3 regions of the Nocardioides taihuensis genome follow, and region 1 is predicted to be linked to each of the others. Evidence: riboswitches for the same ligand, from Rfam matches in the RefSeq annotation. Region 1 holds a riboswitch; each other region holds the start of a gene.
The links. Region 1 has a riboswitch for glycine ahead of gcvP (aminomethyl-transferring glycine dehydrogenase). Riboswitches for the same ligand answer to the same signal wherever they lie in the genome.
Positions count from the first base shown of each region.

Region 1 (4,844 bases):
GTCGGCCCGAGGTGGCGGAGGCGGTGCGCGGGGTGCTTGACCGGGGGTGGGGGTACGGCGCGATGGGGGAGCCCGAGACGGCGTTCGCCCGGGCGCTGGTCGAGCGGTTTGTCTCGGTCGACCAAGTGCGCTTCACCAACTCGGGCAGCGAGGCGGACCTGATGGCGGTACTCACCGCCCGCCATGTCAGCGGGCGTGACCGGGTCGTCGTCTTCGACGGCGCCTACCACGGCGGTCCGATGACCTTCCTGCCCGGCAGTGCGCCGCTGCGGGTGCCGTTTGACTTCGCGGTCTTGCCTTACAACGACACCGCCGCCGTCGAGGCCGAGTTCACCAGTTGCGGCGACGAGATCGCCTGCGTCCTGGTCGAGCCGATGCTCGGCGCGGGTGGCTGCATCCCTGCCTCGCCGGCTTTCCTCTCGGCTCTTCGCTCACTCACCCGCGCACACGGCTCTCTTCTCGTCATGGACGAGGTGATGACGTCCCGGCTGGCCGTCGGCGGGGCGCAGCAGGTGTACGGCATCCACGCCGACCTGACGGTGCTGGGCAAGTACTTCGGCGGTGGCCTTTCCTTCGGGGCCTTCGGCGGGTCCCGGCACGTGATGGCCGCGTTCGATCCAGCCCAGGGTGGTCTCACCCATGGGGGCACCTTCAACAACAACGCCTTCACGATGGCCGTCGGTTCCGCGGTCACCGAGCTGCTCGACGCCGACACGCTCAAGCGGCTCAACGAACGCGGGGACCGGCTCAGGGACCAGCTGGCCCAGGCGATGGCCCCGGTTGGATTCTGCGTGACGGGCGTCGGCTCCATGATGACGATTCGCCCCGCTCCGGGACCCGTAGAGCGGTGGTCCGACATCGCGGGTGTCGATCCCCGCTGGCGCCGCCTGCTCTTCCACGACCTGCTCGCCCGGGGCTACTACATAGCAGAGCGCGGCTACCTGGCCCTCAGCCTTGCCCTCACCGAGCAGCACCTCGACGGATTCATCGCTGCAGCGCGGGCCTTCGCCGAAGAACACGCCGACCTCGTCGCTTCGAGGCCCAGGTAGAAGGGCTCGGAACCCGTCGGGTTCGTCTCCCACGACCCGGTGAGCCGCCTGCCGAGTAGCCTGGACAGTGAAGCTGCCCGAGGCCGTGACCCAGCCGCGTCTTCGCCGAATGAGTTCCTCAGGCAAACGGTTCAGGACCGGACGGGCGGCAAGGGCGCGCAGTTGCGGCTGGAATGACGCAACCTCCCTGGTGCGCGGAGTGCGGCATAGCGGATGTCCGCCAAGAACGTGGTCAGCGGCCGGATCCTAATGGACCCCTGGCCCTCATGGTTGACCAAGATTGCTTGGTCGACTAGCGTTTCACCTACACAACTGAAGACCATTCGCCGCTTGAATAACAGCGGGAGAGTCCTCGCTTTACACGAGCGAGGCGCCGAAGGAGCAACTCTCCCCGAGAATCTCTCAGGCCCCGTTACCGCTGTTGTGAGGCGAACTCTGGAAAGTCAGGACTTGTGTCCTGCACCCACGGTGCAAACCGCCCACTCGGCGGTGAAGCTCTCAGGTTTCCGATGACAGAGCGGGGAGGCCACTCATGAGGTGTCGCGTCAGCGACACCACGATCAGGAGCCTCCCGCTATGGCATTATTCAATGCAGAATCCTGCGACCGCGGTTTCGCTGGCCGTCATATTGGTATCGACGCCGACGGTCGCGCCAAGATGCTCGCCCAGATCGGATTTGCCGATCTGGAAAGCCTGGTGGACGCGGCCGTCCCACGAGGAATCCGCACCACCACCGGTCTTCGGCTTCCTGCCCCGGTCACGGAGGCCGAGGCAGCCGAGGAGCTCGCAGCCCTCGCCGGACGCAACGTCGTCTCGGTGCCGATGATCGGTCTCGGTTACCACCCCACGATCACTCCTGCCGTGATCCGACGCAACGTGCTCGAGGACCCGGCCTGGTACACCGCGTACACGCCGTACCAGCCGGAAGTCAGCCAGGGCCGACTCGAGGCGCTGCTGAACTTCCAGACCATGGTGGGCGATCTGACCGGTCTGCCGATGTCGAACGCATCCCTCCTGGACGAGTGCACCGCCGTCGCGGAGGCCGTGATGGTCATGCGCAGGGGATCGGCGTCGAAGTCCAGCAAGGTGCTGGTCGACACCGACACCCTGCCGCAGACCTTCGACGTTCTCCGGACCCGAGCCACGGCGGTAGGAGTGCAGGTCGTCGAGATCGACCCCGACCAGCCGCTGCCGACGGATGACTTCTTCGGTCTGGTGCTCTCCTATCCCGGCGCCTCCGGGGCTGTCCGCGACCACGAGCAGCTCATCCGCGCTGCTCACGACCGCGGCGCTCTGGTCACCGTCGCCGCCGATCTCCTGGCGCTGACGATTCTGCGCCCTCCGGGGGAGTTCGGCGCCGACATCGCGGTCGGATCGACCCAGCGCTTCGGCGTGCCCATGTTCTACGGTGGCCCTCACGCCGGCTTCATCGCGGTGGGTGACGGGTTGCAACGTCACCTGCCCGGCCGTCTGGTCGGAGTCTCTAGGGACAGCGACGGAAGGCCGGCGTACCGCCTGGCCCTGCAGACCCGGGAGCAGCACATCCGGCGTGACAAGGCGACCTCGAACATCTGCACCGCCCAGGTGCTGCTGGCGGTCGTGGCTTCCATGTACGCCGTGTACCACGGCCCCGACGGACTCAGGCGCATCGCCGAGCGCGTCCACGCGCACGCCACCGCGATCGCGAGCGGGCTCCGGGCGACCGGCATCCCGGTCGTGCACGGCGCCTACTTCGACACGCTGCTCGTGCGAGTCCCGGGTCGCGCCGATGAGGTGCTCGCCGCCGCCAACGCCAAGGGGCTGCGGCTGCGACGCGTGGATGCCGACCAGGTGGGCGTCAGCTGCTCGGAGGTCACCACGAGCGCCCACGTGGAACTGGTGCTCGAGGCGTTCGGCTCCCGTGCGGTGGCCGACGGGTCCGAACAGGAGTCCCAGGATCGGGTGCCCTCCTCGCTGCACCGCGACAGCCCGTTCCTCACCCACCCGGTCTTCCACGCCCATCGCTCCGAGACCGAGATGCTGCGCTACCTGCGCCGACTCTCGGCCCGCGACTTCGCGCTCGACCGCGGCATGATCCCGCTGGGCTCGTGCACGATGAAGCTGAACGCGACCACCGAGATGGAGCCGATCAGTCTGCCTGGCTTCGCGAACATGCATCCGTTCGCCCCCGCGGAGGACGCATCCGGCTACGCCGAACTCGTGCGCCAGCTGGAGGCGTGGTTGGCGGAGGTCACGGGCTATGCCGCCGTGTCGATCCAGCCCAACGCCGGCTCGCAGGGGGAGCTGGCCGGTCTGCTGGCCATCAGAGGCTGGCACCGGGATCGGGGCGAGGATCAACGGGACATCTGCTTGATCCCATCCAGCGCGCACGGAACAAATGCGGCGTCCGCTGTCCTGGCCGGCATGCGCGTAGTGGTCGTCGGTTCCCACGACGACGGCACGATCGACCTGGCGGACCTGGAGGAGAAGTGCGTCGAGCACACCGACAACCTGGCCGCGATCATGGTGACCTATCCGTCGACACATGGGGTCTATGAGGAAAGCATCACCCGGCTCTGCGACCTCGTCCACGCGCATGGGGGACAGGTGTACGTCGACGGGGCGAACCTCAACGCCCTGCTCGGTATTGCCAAGCCGGGCGAGTTCGGTGGCGACGTCTCCCACCTGAACCTGCACAAGACCTTCTGCATCCCGCACGGCGGAGGCGGCCCCGGGGTGGGGCCGGTCGCGGTGGCGGAACACCTGGTGCCGTATCTGCCGACCCACCCCCTCCATCCGGAGGCCGCCCGTCGCGCGAGTGATGGGAGCATCAGCGCTGCTCCCTACGGTTCGGCAGGGATCCTTCCCATCCCGTGGGCCTACATCCGGATGATGGGTGGGCCCGGATTGACCGAATGCACCCAGGTCGCCGTGCTCAGCGCCAACTACGTCGCCCAGCGGTTGGCGCCGCACTTCCCGATCCTGTTCACCGGTGCAGGGGGGCTGGTCGCACACGAGTGCATCGTCGACATCCGACCGGTCACCGCGAAGACCGGGGTCACCGTCGAGGATGTCGCCAAGCGCCTGATCGACTACGGCTTCCACGCCCCCACGATGTCCTTCCCGGTTGCGGGAACGCTGATGATCGAGCCGACCGAGTCCGAAAGCCTCGCCGAGCTCGACCGGTTCTGCGACGCGATGATCGCGATCGGCGCCGAGATCGAGCAGGTCGCCGCGGGCACGTGGTCGGTGCAGGACAGTCCGCTGCGCCAGGCGCCGCACACCCTCGCGGATGTCGTCGGTTCATGGGGTCGCTCGTACCCACGGGAGGTCGGCGTGTTCCCGGCCGGCATGGATGCCGACAAGTACTGGCCTCCCGTCGGCCGCATCGAGAACGCCCACGGCGACCGAAACCTGGTCTGCTCGTGCCCGCCGCCCGAAGCATTCGTCGCTGGACCGAATGGAACCCCGTCATGACGTCACGCTCCGTCGCGAAGGCCACGCCGCTGCACGACATTCATCAGCGGCTGGGCGCGACGCTCACGGACTTTGCCGGCTGGTCCATGCCGCTGAAGTACACCTCTGAGGTTGCCGAGCACCACGCGGTCCGGCGTGCGGCTGGCCTGTTCGATCTGTCGCACATGGGTGAGCTCGAGCTGAGCGGCCCCGGGGCCGGAGCCGCACTCGACTACGCCCTGGTCAGCAAGCCGTCGGGGATGCGAGTCGGACAGGCCCGCTACTCCATGCTCGTGTCCGCCGACGGGGGCATCCTCGACGACCTCGTCGTCTATCGACTCGACGAAGACAAGTTCCTGG
Region 1 covers NZ_JBHSKD010000001.1:11,016-15,859, reverse strand. Annotated here, with positions in the region: gene ACFPGP_RS00065 (aspartate aminotransferase family protein) at 1-1,049, shown strand, start outside; glycine riboswitch at 1,381-1,477, shown strand; glycine riboswitch at 1,479-1,575, shown strand; gene gcvP (aminomethyl-transferring glycine dehydrogenase) at 1,626-4,505, shown strand; gene gcvT (glycine cleavage system aminomethyltransferase GcvT) at 4,502-4,844, shown strand, end outside.

Region 2 (4,844 bases), on a different contig from region 1:
CGTTCAAGACCGCCGCCGACCGCGAGGTGGGCCTGGTCGAGCAGGTCGTCGCCCCGCTGCGCCGGGGCCGCGATGCGTCGGCCGCCGCCCGGGCCGAGGACGCCGTCTCGCAGATCGCCGCGCTCTCCGTGCGGCTGCACGCGACGCTCGTCAAGTCCGGCCTGAAGTCTTCCTAGGCCGGCCTCCCCGACCGCTCCGGCGCGACCGCCTGCCGTCCGCACACCCCGGGAGTAGGGTGGTCGACGTGCGCGAGGTCGATGTCATGGGAGTGCGGGTCGAGATGCCCTCGAACCAGCCGATCGTGCTGCTCCGGGAGGTGGCAGGTGACCGCTACCTGCCGATCTGGATCGGCGCGGTGGAGGCGACGGCGATCGCCTTCGCCCAGCAGGGCGTGGTGCCTCCACGCCCCCTCACCCACGACCTGATGCGCGACGTCCTCGTGGCCACCGGCAACGAGCTCACCGAGGTGCGGATCACCGAGGTCAAGGACGGCGTCTTCTTCGCCACCCTGGTGCTCGGCTCGGGCACCGAGGTCAGCGCCCGCCCGTCCGACTCCATCGCCCTCGCCCTGCGCACCGGCTCGCGGATCGTGTGCTCCGAGGAGGTCCTCGACGAGGCCGGCCTCGCCGTCCCCGCCGAGCAGGAGGACGAGGTCGAGAAGTTCCGCGAGTTCCTCGACCACGTCTCGCCCGAGGACTTCGAGAGCCGCTGACCCCTCGGCCCGCGGTGGGCGGGTGCTCGGGTGAATTGCGGTTGGTGACCAATCCGCAGGGTCCAGGGCCGGGGGAGTGCGGTTGGTGACCAAACCGCAGATCCAGCCCCCGGGGAGTGCGGTTGGTGACCAATCCGCACCGACAGGAGCTCCGACCACCCTCACCCTCAACCTGAGGTAGAGGGTTGCGACACGCCGCCCACCTCGTTGACCACCCGCCGGCGCAGGCCTACATTCAAGTGTCTCTGGTGTAACTCCACCGCTGTGGTCGTTCCTGATCGGGCGGATCCCTTCCCCCCGGGGTTACGCGCACCGGAGTAGGTCAGCGGAGGATCGATGGGCACCAAGGAGCACGAGCAGGACGCGTCGGGCGAGGCCGTCCTGGCTGCCGAGGCAGCCGAGGAGCAGGGCCTGCTGTTCACCGACGACGTCTCGCCGCTGCCCAGCGACGCCGGCTACCGCGGCCCGACCGCGTGCAACGCCGCCGGCATCACCTACCGGCAGCTCGACTACTGGGCGCGCACCGGGCTGGTCGAGCCCACGGTGCGCGGCGCCACCGGCTCCGGGTCGCAGCGGCTCTACTCCTTCCGCGACATCCTGATCCTCAAGGTGATCAAGCGGCTGCTCGACGCCGGCATCTCGCTGCAGCAGATCCGCACTGCGGTGCAGCACCTGCGCGAGCGCGGCACCGACGACCTGACGCGCGTCACCCTGATGAGCGACGGCGTCTCGGTGTACGAGTGCACCAGCAACGACGAGGTCATCGACCTGCTCCAGGGCGGGCAGGGCGTGTTCGGCATCGCCATCGGCGGCGTCTGGCGTGAGATCGAGGGCACGCTGGCCGAGCTGCCGAGCGAGCGCACCGCTCCCGAGGTCGACGAGTCACCGACCGCGGGCGACGAGCTCGCGGCGCGCCGCGCCGCCCGCCAGACCGGCTGACCGCCCCGCTCCACCGAGCGACCACCGAGCGACCACCGAGCGACCACCGACACGGCCCGGGTCCCCTCCAGGACCCGGGCCGCGTCGCGTCCCGGTGGTAGATTGGGCGCGCTGACGATCCCGTGCGGGAGAGTCTCCGCCGCAAGGCTGCGGCGGAGCGCCGAAGGGGCAATTCCTCCCCGGAACCTCTCAGGCGCCCGGACCGCACGGACCAGGCAACTCTGGAGCCCACCGGCAACCCCGGGACGGTGACAGAGGGGGAGGCGACCCGATCGCAGCGATCAGAGGAGCCCCCCGTGTCGGACCACCCCACCCTGGCCGAGCTCGACGCCGCCGCGCCGTTCGCGGACCGTCACGTCGGCATCGACGCGGACGCCGAGGCCACCATGCTGGCCACGCTGGGCTTCGGCTCGCTGACCGAGCTGATGGACGCGGCGCTGCCCGGAGGGATCCGGTCCGCCGACACCCTCGACCTGCCGGCACCCGCGAGCGAGGACACCGTCGCGCGCGAGCTGCGCGCGCTCGCCGCCGACAACCGCCCGGCCGAGTCGCTGATCGGCCTGGGCTACCACCCGACGCTCACCCCGCCGGTGATCCGACGCAACATCCTCGAGGACCCGTCCTGGTACACGGCGTACACGCCCTACCAGCCGGAGATCTCCCAGGGCCGGCTCGAGGCGCTGCTCAACTTCCAGACCGTGATCGGCGACCTGACAGGGCTGCCGACCGCCAACGCCTCGCTGCTCGACGAGGGCACCGCGGTCGCCGAGGCGATGACCCTCGTACGACGCGCCAACCGCAAGGCGTCCGGGCCCTTCGTGCTCGACGCCGACGCGCTGCCGCAGACCATCGAGGTGGTGCGCACCCGCGCGGCCGCGATGGGGATCGACGTCGTGGTCGCCGACCTCGACGCCGGCCTGCCCGAGGGACCGCTGTGCGGTGTGCTGGTGCAGTACCCCGGCACCTCGGGCCGCGTCCGCGACCCGCGGCCGCTGGCCGAGGCCGCCCACGCGCGGGACGCCCTCGTCGTGGTCGCCGCCGACCTGCTGGCCCTCGCCGTGCTCGAGGCGCCCGGTGAGCTCGGCGCCGACGTGGTGGTCGGTTCCTCGCAGCGCTTCGGCGTCCCGCTGTTCTACGGCGGTCCGCACGCCGGCTACATGTCCGTGGCCGCCGGCCTCGAGCGCCACCTGCCCGGCCGCCTGGTCGGGGTGTCGATCGACGCCGAGGGCAAGCCCGCCTACCGGCTGGCGCTGCAGACCCGCGAGCAGCACATCCGCCGCGACAAGGCGACCTCCAACATCTGCACCGCCCAGGTGCTGCTGGCCGTGGTCGCCTCCATGTATGCCGTGCACCACGGCCCCGAGGGCCTGCGCACGATCGCGACTCGCACCCACCGCTACGCGGCCGTGCTGGCGCGCGCGCTGGCCGACCACGGGGTCGAGGTCGCCGAGACCGAGTTCTTCGACACCGTGGTCGCCTCCGTGCCGGGCCGCGGACAGGCGGTCGTCGACGCCGCACGCGAGCGCGGGCTGCACCTGCGGCTCGTCGACGCCGACCGGGTGGCCATGACCACCTCCGAGGTCACCACCCACGGCACGCTCGAGCGGGTGCTCGCCGCCTTCGGGATCGACGACGTCGACCTCGAGGCGCTCGACCACGCCACCGGCGACGCGCTCCCCGAGCCGCTGCGCCGCCGCACGCCGTACCTCACCCACGAGGTGTTCTCCCGCCATCACAGCGAGACCGCGATGCTGCGCTACCTGCGCCGCCTCTCCGCACGCGACTACGCGCTCGACCGCGGCATGATCCCGCTCGGCTCGTGCACCATGAAGCTCAACGCGACCACCGAGATGGAGCCGGTCTCGCTGCCGGGCTTCGCCGACCTGCACCCGTTCGCACCGGCCGAGGACGCCGCCGGTTACCACGCACTGGTCACGCAGCTCGAGGGCTGGCTGGCCGAGGTGACCGGCTACGACCGGGTCTCGATCCAGCCCAACGCCGGCTCGCAGGGCGAGCTCGCCGGCCTGATGGCGATCCGTGCCTACCACCAGGGCCGCGGCGACGACGCCCGCGACGTCTGCCTGATCCCGTCGTCGGCGCACGGCACCAACGCGGCGTCCGCGGTGATGGCCGGCCTCCGGGTGGTGGTGGTCAAGGCCGCCGACGACGGCACCGTCGACCTCGACGACCTGCGGGCGAAGTGCACCGAGCACGCCGACACGCTGGCCGCGATCATGGTCACCTACCCCTCCACCCACGGGGCCTACGAGGAGACCATCACCGAGCTGTGCGAGATCGTGCACGGCGCGGGTGGCCAGGTGTACGTCGACGGCGCGAACCTCAACGCGCTGCTCGGCTACGCGAAGCCGGGCGAGTTCGGCGGCGACGTCTCGCACCTCAACCTGCACAAGACCTTCTGCATCCCCCACGGCGGCGGCGGACCGGGCGTCGGCCCGGTCGCGGCGCGCGCCCACCTCGCGCCGTACCTGCCCTCGCACGGCATGCACCCCGACCCCGCGCAGCGCGAGGGGATCGGGCCGGTCAGCGCGGCGCCCTACGGCTCGGCCGGCGTCCTGCCGATCTCGTGGGCCTACGTGCGCCTGATGGGCGCCTCGGGGCTGACCCGGGCCACGGCGAGCGCGGTGCTGGCCGCGAACTACGTCGCCAAGCGCCTCGGCGACCACTTCCCGGTGCTCTACACCGGCCCGAACGGGCTGGTGGCGCACGAGTGCATCCTCGACGTGCGCGGGCTGACCAAGGACACCGGCGTGAGCGTCGACGACGTCGCCAAGCGCCTGGTCGACTACGGCTTCCACGCCCCGACGATGTCGTTCCCGGTGGCCGGCACGCTGATGGTCGAGCCCACCGAGTCCGAGGACCTCCGCGAGCTCGACCGGTTCTGCGACGCGATGATCGCGATCCGCCGCGAGATCGACCGCGTCGCCGCCGGGGAGTGGACGCCCGAGGAGTCGCCGTTGCGGCACGCCCCCCACACCGCCCGCGCGTTGGTGGGCGAGTGGGACCGCGGCTACCCGCGGGAGCTGGGCGTCTTCCCGACCGGCGTCGACCCCGACAAGTACTGGCCGCCGGTCGCGCGGATCGACCAGGCCTACGGCGACCGCCACCTGGTCTGCGCGTGCCCGCCGCCCGAGGCGTTCGACGAGTCGTGACCCGGCACCGATGACGAGCTCCT
Region 2 covers NZ_JBHSKD010000009.1:166,777-171,620, reverse strand. Annotated here, with positions in the region: gene ftsR (transcriptional regulator FtsR) at 1-176, shown strand, start outside; gene ACFPGP_RS10320 (bifunctional nuclease family protein) at 245-712, shown strand; gene ACFPGP_RS10315 (MerR family transcriptional regulator) at 1,049-1,651, shown strand; glycine riboswitch at 1,767-1,866, shown strand; gene gcvP (aminomethyl-transferring glycine dehydrogenase) at 1,948-4,821, shown strand; gene ACFPGP_RS10305 (serine hydrolase domain-containing protein) at 4,832-4,844, shown strand, end outside.
Region 2: another riboswitch for glycine. It lies ahead of gcvP (aminomethyl-transferring glycine dehydrogenase); the one in region 1 lies ahead of gcvP (aminomethyl-transferring glycine dehydrogenase).

Region 3 (4,844 bases), on a different contig from region 1:
TGCACGATCCGAGCGGGATCATTCCGCGGTCGAGTGCGAAGTCTCGATCGCGGAGCTGGCGCATGTAGCGCAGCATCGCTGTCTCCGACCGGTGTTCTTGGAACACGGGGTGTGTGAGGAAGTCGGTCGTTCTCGCCAGCTTGGGCGGAATGACAGATCGTCTGTCCCTGACTCGATCGGTTTCAGGTACCTCGAATGCAGCCACCGCGAGCGAGACGTGCTCGTCCGTGGTCGTCTCGGAGCAACTGATGCCCACGTGATCGGAGTCGACTCTTCTCAGTCTCAGACCACTCTCGGCTGCCTTGCGGAGAACTTCGTCTGCGCCTTCTGGCACCTCCACCACGATGGTGTCGAAGAAGGCCGTTGTGGAGACAGTGAAGCCTTGAGCCCGCAGTGTGCCGTGAATCGACCGGGCATGAGCGTGCACACGACGTGCGATCTCTCGGAGACCGTCGGAACCGTGGTAGACGGCGTACATCGAGGCCACTACGGCGAGAAGCACCTGTGCCGTGCAGATGTTCGACGTCGCCTTGTCCCGTCGGATGTGCTGCTCCCGAGTCTGAAGTGCGAGTCGGTATGCAGGGCGCCCCTCATCGTCGACGGAGACGCCAACGAGTCGACCGGGAAGGTGACGCTCGAGACCGCTGCGCACGCTCAGGAAGGCGGCATGGGGTCCCCCGTAGAAGAGCGGGACGCCAAACCGCTGCGTCGATCCAACCGTCAGGTCTGCCCCGAACTCGCCGGGCGGCTTGAGAAGCGTCAACGCCAATAGGTCGGTCGCCACCGCCGCCTGAGCACCACGATTGTGTACCTCCTGGATGACAGGTTCTAGGTCCCTGATCTCGCCGGAAGACCCGGGGTAGCTCGCTATCAGGCCGAAGAACTCGCCTGTCGGGAGCGGTTCGTCCAGATCGACCACCTCCACCTCGACGCCGATCTCCGCAGCTCGGGTGATCAGGACATCGAGTGTCTGAGGGTGGGTATCGGCGTCAATCAACACCCGCGAAGCCTTCGACCGTGAAGCCCGCTTCATGACCATGACCGCCTCAGCGACGGCAGTGCCTTCATCCAGCAGCGAAGCGTTTGCTGTGGGTAGCCCGGTGAGGTCCCCGACCATCGTCTGGAAGTTGATCAGGGCTTCCAGCCGCCCCTGACTGATCTCGGGCTGGTACGGCGTGTACGCGGTGTACCAACCGGGGTCCTCAAGGATGTTCCGCCGAATGACAGCAGGCGTATGGGTCGGGTAGTAACCCAGCCCGATCATCGGCACAGCGACGCGGTTTCGGCCCGCCAGAGCAGCGAGCTCCGCGGCCGCATCCGCTTCGGACGCCGGTGCTGGAAGGTCCAGCCCGGTGGTGCGGATGCGAGACGGAACGGCGGCATCCATCAACTCGTCCAGCGAGGAGTAGCCGACTTCAGCCAGCATCTTCGCGATGTCATCGGGTCCGAGCCCGATGTGGCGACGATGAAAGTTGTGAGGGTACGACGAAGCGTCGTGAGTCATTGCGGGAGGCTCCTTCGTGCGTCCGGCAGCTCGCCGGACCCTGTAGGTGACCTCCCCGCTCTGTCATCGAAAACCTGAGAGCTTCATCGCTGTGTGAGCGACTTGCACCGTGGGCGCAGGACCAGGGTCCTGACTTTCCAGAGTTGCCTAGCCGAAGCGGTACGGGGCCTGAGAGATTCTGGGGAGAAGTTGCTCCTTCGGCGCACAACCCTTGGTGAGGGCTGTGACTCTCCCGCTTCAGATCATGCGGCTATGCAGTTGTGGCGCGCACACCGTAGGGGTGGGCCTCGTGGTCGGTCAAGGGCCTGACCCGGAAGCAGCATGCCGAGGTGTGCGTGCCGAAGAACTGCTGAGTCAGATGTGTCGCTGCGCTCCCGAGCGAGTGCGCGCCGGCCCAGACCACACGCCGACCTCGGACCGCGTCGCTGGGCGTGCTCCCCCGATTGACGAGGGAAAGTCCCAAGAATCTCGTGCAGCAACCTTGTGCTTGTCCAGTGACCCTTGTACGGTCCCTTTGTTCTTGTGCAGCGATCTTCATCACACTCGGTGAGGTTCCGTCGGAGGTTGACATGTCGAATGGCTCCACCACCTGGGGCGCGCCCGAGCGACTCATGCCTGAGGACCACTGGGACTGGAGCGTCCCTGTGCCGCTGTCTCAGGGCTGGAAGTGCGGGCCGTTCATCTTTGTCGGCGGACAGATCTCTGCGGACGAGCACGGCAAGACCATCGGCGTTGGCGACATCGAGGTCCAGACCCGAAACGTCTTTGAGAACATCCGCAAGGTCCTGAACGAGGCCGGGGCGGATCTGCACCACATCGTCAAGTTCAACACCTTCTACGCCTTCGAGGGCGACGGTGACGAGGTCCGTGAGTACTGGGAAAAGATGACGAAGACTCGGCTCGAATTCCTCTCCGACCCAGGCCCCGTCGGCACCGCAATCCGTGTCAGCGGCTTCGCGTTTCCTGATCTTCTCATCGAGATCGAGGCCATTGCCTACGTACCCGAGCTGGCATCAAGCATCGAGGAATGAGGAGCGCCACATGAAGGACCAAGCTGGTGCCGGGGTCGTCGAGACCCGCGGTATTGATTTCATCCCCGACGACGAACGTCACGGCTCGCCGTCAAGTCTGTTCTGGGTATTCGTGGGAGCCCAGTTCTCCTTCACCGTGATCGTCTTTGGGTGGCTGCCTGTGGCCTTCGGGCTGGGGTGGTGGTCCAGTTTCACCGCCATCGTGGTCGGTCTGGTCATCGGCACGATGGTGTACACACCCTTCGCCCTCTTCGGACCGCGCACGGGCACCAACAGTGCGGTCAGCAGCGGCGCTCACTTCGGAGTCGTCGGAAGGATCATCGGATCGATCCTGGCCATGGTTACCGCGGTGGGCTTCTTCGCCATCAGCATCTGGACCGGTGGAGACTCGCTCGTGGCTGGCGCCAACCGCCTTTTCGGCACGCCTGATTCCGACGCAATGGCGGCCTTGGCGTACGCCGTCGCTGCGCTCATCACGATCGCAATCGCCATCTACGGATTCGACACGGTCGTTGCGGCACAGAAGTTCGTCGTTCCCATCCTGGGCCTGGTGATGGTCGTCGGTGTATTCGCGCTTGCATCCAAGTTCGACCCCAGTTATGCGGGCGGCGCCTACCTGCTCGGCGACTTCTGGCCCACCTGGCTCCTCTCCGTAGCCACGGTTGCCTCGTTGCCGATCTCCTACGCGCCGTTCGCCAACGACTACTCGCGGTACATCTCCCGGCGCGTGCCCAACAGCAGGCTCCTCCTAGCCAATGGCGTCGGGATGTTCATCGGATGCGCGATCGCTTGCCTGTTCGGGGCCTACATGGCCTCCATTTTCGGCGCAGCGGAGACATCCTTCGTGGGGGGCTTCATCAGCATCTCGCCGACCTGGTTCGTCACCGCAGTCATTCTCTTCGGTCTGCTGGGAAGCTTCGGGCAGGGATCGGTCTGCCTGTACGGAACGGGCTTGGACTTCTCTTCCCTCATCCCGAAGTTGCCGCGAGTCTCGGCGACGCTTGCCGTCAGCGCCATCTCGCTGTTGCTGGTCTTCGTGGGGCGGTTCGTCTGGGACGTCGTCGACTCCATCTCGGCCTTCGTGATCCTCCTGGTGGTGATCCTCACGCCCTGGGTGATCATCAACCTGATCGGCTTCGCCTTCCGCAAGGGCCAGTACGACGTCGTGGACCTCCAGGTGTTCAATGCCGGCCAGCGTGGCGGCATCTACTGGTTCACCGGTGGCTGGAACTTCCGCGCCGTCGGCGCATTCGTGCCCGCGATCGTGGTCGGTCTTCTCTGCCTGAACACCACCCTCTACACGGGGCCGTGGGCGAATGTCGCCAATGGTGTCGACGTGAGCCTCCTCGCGTCGGCTGGCGTTGCCGCAGTGCTCTACCCCGCTCTCATGTTGATCTTCCCGGAACGTGGCGTGGTGCCGACCCACCTCAACGCCTCCCTCCCGAGCGCCCTGGAAGTGAACGGTGTGCTCGAGTGATTGACGCAGACCAGCTCGCGGCGTCGTACGAGCAGGAGGTTGGTGACCTGGCCTCTCGCCTGGTCCGCGCCAACAGCATCAATCCTCCCGGTGGCGAGGTTGAAGCAGCTGAGGTGGCCGCGGACTACCTGCGGGCGCAGGGCCTGAAGGTCAGCGTCGACGTCTTCGATGGCGCACGGGCCAACGTGAGCGCGCGCCTCGAGGGCGTCGGCCGAAGGCCCGGGCTTCTCCTGTCGGGTCACCTCGACACCGTGCCGGTGGCGAACGTCGGGAGCTGGTCGCGCGCCCCATGGTCTGGGGCGGTCGAGAGCGGCGTCCTGTACGGACGGGGCTCGCTCGATATGAAGGGCGGGCTTGCCGCCCTGTGTGTCGCAGCCGCGCGCTTCGCTCGAGCAGACGAGGCCCTTCAGGGGGACATCGTCATTGCGCTGACAGCTGGTGAGGAGACGAACAGTCTTGGGGCGCACCGGATGTGCTCGCAAGGCGGCCTTGGGCCGCTCAGTGGCGTCATCGTGGCGGAACCAACCAACCTCGACGTCGGCTACACCCATCGTGGTGCGCTGTGGTTGAAGGTCAAGGCCCGGGGGCGGTCGGCGCACGGGTCGCAGCCCAACGAAGGCGTGAACGCGGTGCGCCTGATCCTCGATTGGTTGGGCGACTGGTCCGAGATCGAGGCCATGGTCATCACCGAAGCGCATCCGGTGCTCGGGAAGAGCACTGCCTCTCTCAATCAGATCGCTGGCGGGCTCGCTCCAAACGTGATCCCTGACTACGCCGAACTGGTCCTCGACATCCGCACCCTCCCGGGGCAGGCGCACGACCTCCTGATCCG
Region 3 covers NZ_JBHSKD010000003.1:95,783-100,626, forward strand. Annotated here, with positions in the region: gene gcvP (aminomethyl-transferring glycine dehydrogenase) at 1-1,504, opposite strand, end outside; glycine riboswitch at 1,652-1,749, opposite strand; gene ACFPGP_RS02955 (RidA family protein) at 2,074-2,535, shown strand; gene ACFPGP_RS02960 (purine-cytosine permease family protein) at 2,546-4,012, shown strand; gene ACFPGP_RS02965 (M20 family metallopeptidase) at 4,009-4,844, shown strand, end outside.
Region 3: another riboswitch for glycine. It lies ahead of gcvP (aminomethyl-transferring glycine dehydrogenase); the one in region 1 lies ahead of gcvP (aminomethyl-transferring glycine dehydrogenase).